2 regions of the Roseomonas marmotae genome follow, and region 1 is predicted to be linked to the other one. Evidence: riboswitches for the same ligand, from Rfam matches in the RefSeq annotation. Region 1 holds a riboswitch; the other holds the start of a gene.
What was found. Region 1 has a riboswitch for glycine ahead of IAI58_RS08705 (trimeric intracellular cation channel family protein). Riboswitches for the same ligand answer to the same signal wherever they lie in the genome.
Positions count from the first base shown of each region.

Region 1 (4,208 bases):
GGCGGCAACATGACGGCGCAGAGAGCCGGCCTTCTGACCATCGGCTATGCCGTTACCATCCTTGCCTTCATCCGGGTGGGCGAGAAGCTGCTGCAACGCTTCGGCCCGCGCAAGCCGATGATCTGGGGCTGCCTTATTGTCGGGCTGTCCATCCTGCTGCTGATGCCCACCAACCTCCTGCTGGGCACCTATACGGTGCTGACCGTGATCGCCTTCTCGCTGTTCGGGATCGGGCTGGCCTTCTATGCCACGCCTTCGACCGATGCGGCGCTGTCGAACCTGCCCGAAGATCAGGCCGGTGCGGGCGCGGGGATTTACAAGATGGCCTCGTCCCTGGGCGGGTCCTTCGGCATCGCGATTTCCGCCACGATCTATACGGCGATCGCGGGTACCGCCGGCGGCGTGGAATGGATCGCGGGCGTGATCACCTTCATCGGCAATCAGGAAAACCTTGCCACACGCCAGGCGGCCCTGGTCGCCTTCATGGCCAATCTGGTGATGGTGGCGGTCGCCATCCTGTCCATCGTCATGACGGTCCCTAAGGGCAAGCAGACCGGCGACCGTTGACTTTGGCGGCTACCGCCCTGCCACATGGCGGGGCGGCATCCATTGATCCTCAGGAGAAATGACATGAACGCCATCGTGAAGCATGTGGATAGCATCGCGATGAAGGGATGGTTCGAGCATATGCATCGCCACCCCGAACTGTCCATGCACGAGGAACGCACCGCCCAGTACATCGCCGAGCAGCTTCGCGCCATCGGCGGCTTTGAGATCGCGACCGGCATCGGCAAGCATGGGATCGTCGCCACGCTCAAGGTGGGTGACGGAGACAAGGTGATCGGCCTGCGCGCCGATTTCGACGCCCTGCCGATCCAGGAAGAAAACAACCTGCCCTATAAATCCACGGTCAAGGGGGTTGCGCATCTGTGCGGGCATGATGGCCATACCGCCATGCTGCTTGGCGCGGCAAAGTATCTGGCGGAAACCCGGAATTTCAATGGCACCGTCCGGCTGATCTTCCAGCCCGCCGAGGAAACCATGGAGGGCGGTCCGGCGATGATCAAGGATGGCCTGTTCGAGCGCTTCCCCGTCGATGCCGTCTTTGGCATGCACAACCTCCCCGGTCTCGAGAAGGGCAAGTTCTATTTCCACTCGGGTGAGATGATGTCGGCCGTCGATAACTGGGAAGTCGAGATCATCGGCAAGGGTGGCCATGGCGGAATCCCCGAACTTACCATTGACCCAGTGGTGGCGGGCTCGTCCGTCGTCATGGCGATTCAGTCGATCATATCGCGCAATGTCGCCCCAGCCCATCGCGCGGTGGTGACCATCGGCGCCTTCCTATCGGGCAACGCAGGCAATGTGGTGGCTGAAAAGGCTATCTTGCGCTTTTCCATTCGCTCGACCACGCCTGAGGACCGCGAGATGATCCTGGGCAACATCCGTCGCATCGTCAGCCACCAGGCAGAGTCCTTCGGCTGCACTTCGGAAATCCGCGAGGGCATTCCCGGCGCGGTGCTGGTAAATGACGCGGGTGAGACCGACAAGGCCGCGAAGATTGCGCAAGCAGCCTTCGGCGAGGATCAGGTTGTCAATCCCGGCCCGTCCCTCCTTGCGTCTGAGGATTTCGCATTCATGCTGCAGAAGAAGAAGGGCACCTATTGCTTCCTTGGTAGCGGTCCCGGCAAGATGGTGCACCATCCCGAATATGCCTTCGACGAGGAAATCTTGCCCGTCGGTGCGGCCTATTGGGTCGCGCTGGTGGAAGGCTATCTGCGCTGACCCGCCAAATGTGAGCGGGACCGGGCGGGCAAGCCGCGCGGCTGGCGGTATTCTTGGGATCCAGAAGGGCCTGACAGCTGCGGCTATCGTGCTGGACAGCATCGGTAGCCGTTCACCGCCTTCGGATGACGAAGCGACGATCAGAATCTCGGTCGGCGAGTTGCTTGCCATGCTTGCGGTGGAGCGGGGCGATGAGGATACCGCGGCGTAGTCCACCAGAAGCCAGGATCAACGCAGTCGCCGAGTGGGTGCGCGGGCGCATCCTGACAGCTCACCTGGATCGGACCCTCCTGCCGGGACGTCGGTGCAGGCCGCTGCTGCCCGGCGGGATGACTGTCCGCGGGACAAGGGTCACCTGCCACCCTATTCCCAGTGCTGCCCGTAGGAGAAGGTCGGCAGCTTCCATTCTCTCCAGATAGCCAGCAGGCGCAGCATCAGGCCGGCCGTGAAACTGACCGCGGTATTCAGGTCGGCATCGATGCCAAGCGCGCGCAGGCTGAGGAAAAGGGCGCAGACGGCTAATGAGACGCTCGCATAGAGTTCTCGGCGGAACACCACAGGCGCCTGGTTGCAGAGCACATCACGCAGGATGCCGCCGCAGATTCCCGTGATCATGCCGGACATGATGACGACGATGGTCGGGTAATCCATCGTCAATGCGACGCTGCAGCCGATCAGCGAGAAGGCGACCAGCCCCATGGCGTCGAGCACGAGGAAAAGCCGCTTCAGATTATGCAGGAACGGCGCGATCACCGTGGTCAGCAGCCCGGCGGAGATCACGAGGTAGACGTATTCCGGGTGTTGGGTCCAGCCGATGGGAAAACGGCCGAGGGTCAGGTCCCGGATGGTGCCACCACCCAGCGCGGTGACGAAGGCAATGACGACCACGCCGAAAATATCCATGTTGCGGCGACCGGCCGCGAGCGCACCGGACATCGCCTCGGCGGTGATAGCGATCAGATAGATGACGAACAGCAGGGATTCCGAAGGCAGGAACGGGTACATGGGAGATGCTCCGGTTAAAGCCAGAACACGCTCCCTTGCGGATCCTGGTGTGCCTCTCCCGCTGTCCTTTTACCTGAGAGTTTCGGCCCCGGCAGGAGCCTGCCCCTTCGGTGGACCTGAACGCGCGAAGCAGGCGCTCCGGTCTCTCTCCAGACGGCACACAATTTCCCTGCGGTTCAGTATGCCTGAGCGATTATGGGAGTTTGCGCCTTCGGCGGAGGCAGGTGCCTCTCTCTCCCGCAGAGGAGGGTATTTATCGGTTGGTGCTCGCCGGCCTGTCAACCGCCGGCCGGCGCGGCCCAGGGCCTAGAGCAGATCCCGATCAGGTGGAATCACCTGATCGGGTGAAGATGCTCACAAAAACAAAAGCCTAGAGCAGTTGAAGTGAGCCAGGGCGAACGGAAATTGCTCTAGTATCCTGATCGCGAAATTCCTACGATCATGCAGGTAATCGTAGGGAGAGCCGCGATGGGCAAACCGGCGGTGACGATTAGGCTGAGTGAGGCCGAACGTCGGGAACTGGAATCCCTGGCTCGGGCTCACAAGACCGGACAGGCGATGGCGCGCCGGGCCCGCATTGTGTTGGCCGCCGCCGCGGGTCTGGAGAACAAGGCGATCAGCGCTGAGGTCGGCGCGGACGCCAACACGGTTTCAAAGTGGCGTCGGCGCTTCGCCGTGCATCGCCTGGACGGGTTGCTCGATGAGCCCAGACCAGGCACGCCGCGCACGATCGGCGATGACGCGATCGCCGATACCATCCGGCTGACGCTGGAAACAACGCCGCCAGGTGCGACGCATTGGTCGCTGCGCTCCATGGCCCGGACCGTCGGGTATGCGCCATCGACCATCCACCGCATCTGGCGGGCCTTCGGGCTGCAGCCGCACCGGAGCGAGACCTTCAAGCTCTCCAATGACCCGCTCTTTGTCGAGAAGGTGCGCGACATCGTCGGGCTCTACCTGGCACCGCCGGACCGCGCGCTGGTGCTGTGCGTGGATGAGAAGTCCCAGATCCAGGCGCTCGACCGCACCCAGCCCCTGCTGCCGATGCGTCCCGGCCAGGCGGAGCGGCGCACGCACGACTATACCCGCCACGGCACTACCTCGCTGTTCGCAGCGCTCGACATCGCGACCGGGACAGTGATCGGCCACTGCTACCCTAAGCACCGCTCCACCGAGTTCCGGAAGTTCCTGGATCAGGTGGAGAAAGCCGTGCCCCAGGATCTCGACGTCCATCTCGTGATGGACAACTACGCCACCCACAAGACCAAGCCGATCCGCGACTGGCTGCTCAAGCGCCCGCGCTGGCATGTCCATTTCACGCCCACCGGCGCCTCCTGGATCAACCAGGTCGAACGCTTCTTCGCCCTCATCACCGACAAGCAGATCCGGCGCGGCATCCATCGTTCCACCCAGGCGCT
Region 1 covers NZ_CP061091.1:1,839,053-1,843,260, forward strand. Annotated here, with positions in the region: gene IAI58_RS08695 (MFS transporter) at 1-567, shown strand, start outside; gene IAI58_RS08700 (amidohydrolase) at 631-1,785, shown strand; gene IAI58_RS08705 (trimeric intracellular cation channel family protein) at 2,149-2,790, opposite strand; glycine riboswitch at 2,953-3,040, opposite strand; gene IAI58_RS08710 (IS630 family transposase) at 3,259-4,208, shown strand, end outside.

Region 2 (4,208 bases), 1.4 Mb from region 1:
CAGGCTGTCGACGCCGACCACCTTCAGCATGGCGTCGATCTCGGCCGGCGAAGGGCCGATATGCCGCTCCGCGAAGGCGCCATGGTCCTCCAGCGCCTGGAGTTCGGCGAGGGCGCTGGACATCAGAGGCTGCTCACGAATGCCGCGTAGTCGGCCTCGCTCATCAGCGCGTCGATGGAGGCGGGGTCGGCGGGCTCCATCTTGAAGAACCAGCCATCCGTGGTCGGCGCGGAATTGGCCAGGGCGGGATCATCGACCAGGGCCTGATTGGCCTCCACCACCTTGCCGGCGATGGGCGCATAGACGTCGGACGCCGCCTTCACGCTCTCCACAACCGCCACAGCCTCCTCGGCCGCGACCTCACGGCCGGCCTCCGGCAGCTCGACGAAGACCACGTCGCCCAGGGCATTCTGCGCATGCTCGGTGATGCCGATGGTGGCGACGCCACCCTCCAGCCGCACCCATTCATGATCCTTGGTGAACTTCAACTCGGCCATCGGGGCAGGTCCTTATCGGGCGTAACGGTGGGGAACGAAGGGGGTCGGCGCGACGCGGGCCGGGGAGGCCTTGCCGCGCACCATGAGGTCGAGCGCCGTGCCGTCGGCGGCGTGTTCGCGCGCCACGTAGCCCATGGCGCAGGGGCCGTTCAGCGAGGGGCCGAAGCCGCCGCTGGTGATCTCGCCGACCACCGCGCCGCCGGCCTGGATCGGGGTATGGCCACGGGCGGGCTGGCGGCCTTCGGGCAGGATGCCGACGCGCAGGCGCTTCGGGCCATTGTCCAGTTCGTCACGAACCCGCCCGGCGCCCGGGAAATTCCACTCGGTGCGGCGGCGCTTGCCGATGGTCCAGACGAGGTTGGCCTCCACCGGGCTGGTGCTCTCGTCGATGTCGTTGCCGTAGAGGCAGAGCCCCGCCTCCAGCCGCAGCGAGTCGCGGGCGCCGAGGCCCGCCGGCACGGCGCCGGGCAGGGCCAGCAGGGCGCGGGCCAGCGCCTCGGCCTGCTCCGCCGGGACGCTGATCTCGACCCCGTCCTCGCCGGTATAGCCGCTGCGGCTGACGAGGGTCTGGATACCGGCGATCTCGACCGCCTGCACGTCCATGAAGCGCATGGCGGAGACGGCCGGGGCCAGGGTGGCCAGCGCGGCCACGGCACCCGGACCCTGGAAGGCCAGCAGCGCGCGGTCCGGCAGGCGCTTCAGGGAGACACCGGCAGGCAGCACGGCCTCGATGGCGGCGCAGTCCACGTCCTTGCGGCTGGCATTCAGCACCAGGAAGAGCCGGTCCCCGAGATTGGTGACCATGAAGTCGTCCAGGATGCCGCCGGATTCGGTGGTCAGCAGGCCGTATTTCTGCCGGCCGGGCTTCAGGATCTTCACATCGGCCGGCGTCAGGCGCTCCAGCGCCTCGGCCGCGCCCTCACCCACCAGCTCCGCCTGCCCCATATGGGAGACATCGAAGAGCGCGGCGGCCTGCCGGGTGGCCAGGTGCTCCGCCATGATGCCGGCGGGATACTGCACGGGCATGGAATAGCCCGCGAAGGGCACCATGCGCGCGCCCAGCTCCCGGTGCAGGGATGCCAGGGGGGTTTCGAGAAGCGTCTCGGTCACGTCGGCCACGCAGCCTCCATCGCCGCGCGGGCGCGGCGGGTCAGGGTTCGTGGCCCCCCTCTGTCCGATGACCTGAGAGATTCAGCGCGGTATCGCGCCTTACTCCGTCGGTGCCGGTTTTAAGGCCGGGCTTTCCAGAGTCCCCTTCCCCACGCGGCCCTTCTGCCTGAGCGTTTCCGGGGGCCGGTTGCGCCTTCGGCGACAGCACCCCGGACCCGGGGCGCCATTCTCTCCCGCGTGGGATCAGCGGGTCTTCACTCTCTGCCCGAGCCGGCGCCCCTGTGCAACACGCCATCGTGGCTCCGGCGCCAGGAAGTGGCGGCGGGGGCGCATGGCGGCCGCCCCGGTTGCACAGCGGAATGGCAGACTGCCCGGGCCAGGGCCGCGCCCGTCCGGATGGGCTGGCATCGGCGCCCGGCCCTCCCCCGGCGGCAGGCTCAGCGCGGGCCGCGGCGGCGGTTGGACGCCAGTTCCTCCGGGCTCAGCACGAAGCCGATCAGCACGCGGCGCTGAGAGGCCTCGGCCACGCCGCCGGTCAGGGTGATGCTCAGCTCCTCCCCCGCGCTCTTCACCTTCGCAACATTGGGCGGGAAGCTGACGCGCATGACGAATTCGGAGCGGGAGAGAACCTGGTCGCCATCGCCCACCACCGCCACCATATAGGGGATGTCGAGCGAGCGTCCCTGTGCCGCCGGCCCCCGCTCGGCCGAGAATTCCGGCGTCAGGGTCACCACCAGCCCGGAGCGGCGGGGAGCATAGTCGCATTTGGCCTGGAAGCCGGAGACCTGCGCATTGACCACCATGGCCGTCAGGTCGGAGCCCGCCCCCGGGCGGAAGCGGGTCAGGTCCGCCGCGTCGCCGATCACGCCGATCGGCGGACAGGGCGCCTGGATGCCATCCAGCAGGCTGACGGGCGCACGCTCTCCGCAGCCGGCCAGCAACAGCGCCACACCGCCTGCGATGCATCCGTTCAGAAGGTTCCGCGCCTTGACCATGCTGCCACTCTTCCCCTTAGTGCCGCGGACCGGACGGGGGGGCACTCTCGCCCCCCGCCACGCCGCAACCGATAGAACCCGCAACCACCACGCCTCCGGCCCCGACGCAAGCATGACCCTGCCCAGATCCCAGGCTGCCCCCAAGCCGCCCCTGCATGTGCTGATGGCCGGCCCGCGCGGCTTCTGCGCCGGCGTGGACCGCGCCATCAAGATCGTCGAGCAGGCCATCCAGAAATTCGGCTCCCCCGTCTATGTGCGGCACGAGATCGTGCACAATAAATTCGTGGTGCAGAGCCTGGAGGCCCAGGGCGCCATCTTCGTCGAGGAACTGGACGAGGTTCCGCCGGATGCCCCGGTGGTCTTCAGCGCCCATGGCGTGCCGAAATCCGTGCCCGCCGAGGCGCGGCGGCGGAACATGATGTATCTAGACGCCACCTGCCCCTTGGTCAGCAAGGTGCACCGGGAGGCCGAGCGCCATCAGGCCGCCGGCCGCCACATCCTGCTGATCGGCCATGAGGGGCATCCGGAGGTCGTCGGCACCATGGGCCAGTTGCCCGAGGGCAGCGCCACCATCATCGAGACGGTGGAGGATGCCGAGGCGGTGCAGCCGCCCGAGGGCCCCCTGGCCTTCACCACCCAGACCACCCTCTCGGTCGACGACACCGCCGAGATCGTCGCGACCCTCCAGCGCCGCTTCCCCCGCCTCGTCGGGCCGGGGAAGGAGGATATCTGCTATGCCACCACCAACCGGCAGGCGGCGGTCAAGGCCATCGCCGCGCGGTCGGAGATGGTGGTGGTGGTCGGCGCCCCCAATTCCTCCAACAGCGTGCGGCTGCGGGAAGTCGCCATCCGCGCCGGCTGCCAGCGCGCGGTCATGGTGCAGCGCGGCGCCGACCTCGACCCGGCCCAGGTGGATGGCGTGGCCACCCTGGGCCTGACCGCAGGCGCCAGCGCCCCCGAAGTGCTGGTGGAGGAAGTGCTGGTCCGACTGCGGGAGCGCTTCACCGTGACCACCGAGGAAGTGGTGGTGGCGGTCGAGGACATCACCTTCCGCGTTCCCCCGATGCAACGCCCCGGACGATAAGATGGCTGTCTATACCGAGATCTCGGACGAGGCGCTGCGCGCCTTCCTGACCGAGTACGACCTGGGCGAACTGGTCGCCTTCCGTGGCATCGCAGAGGGGGTGGAGAACAGCAACTACGCCCTCAAGACCACGACCGCCGACTATATCCTGACGCTCTATGAGAAGCGGGTGAACCCGGCCGAACTGCCCTGGTTCCTGGGCCTGATGCGGCATCTGGCGGCGCGCGGCCTCTCCTGCCCCCAGCCGGTCGCGGCGCGGGATGGGGAGGCGCTGCGGGAGCTGTGCGGCCGCCCCGCCGCCATCTGCACCTTCCTGCCGGGCGTCTGGCCGCGCCGGGTGCGGCAGGGCCATTGCGCGCCGCTGGGCGCCGCGCTGGCGGAACTGCATGCCGCCGGCGCCGGCTTCGCGCAGGAGCGCGCGAACAGCCTGGGCCCGCATGCCTGGGCGCCGCTGCTGGACCGCTGCCGCAAGGGCGGCGACGCGGTGCAGCCCGGCCTGATCGCCGAGCTGGACGGCCATCT
Region 2 covers NZ_CP061091.1:3,192,552-3,196,759, forward strand. Annotated here, with positions in the region: gene gcvP (aminomethyl-transferring glycine dehydrogenase) at 1-123, opposite strand, end outside; gene gcvH (glycine cleavage system protein GcvH) at 123-497, opposite strand; gene gcvT (glycine cleavage system aminomethyltransferase GcvT) at 510-1,607, opposite strand; glycine riboswitch at 1,666-1,747, opposite strand; glycine riboswitch at 1,752-1,853, opposite strand; gene IAI58_RS15015 (hypothetical protein) at 2,045-2,602, opposite strand; gene ispH (4-hydroxy-3-methylbut-2-enyl diphosphate reductase) at 2,715-3,686, shown strand; gene IAI58_RS15025 (homoserine kinase) at 3,688-4,208, shown strand, end outside.
Region 2: it holds a riboswitch for glycine, as region 1 does, so the genes downstream of both, gcvT (glycine cleavage system aminomethyltransferase GcvT) here and IAI58_RS08705 (trimeric intracellular cation channel family protein) in region 1, are expected to answer to the same signal.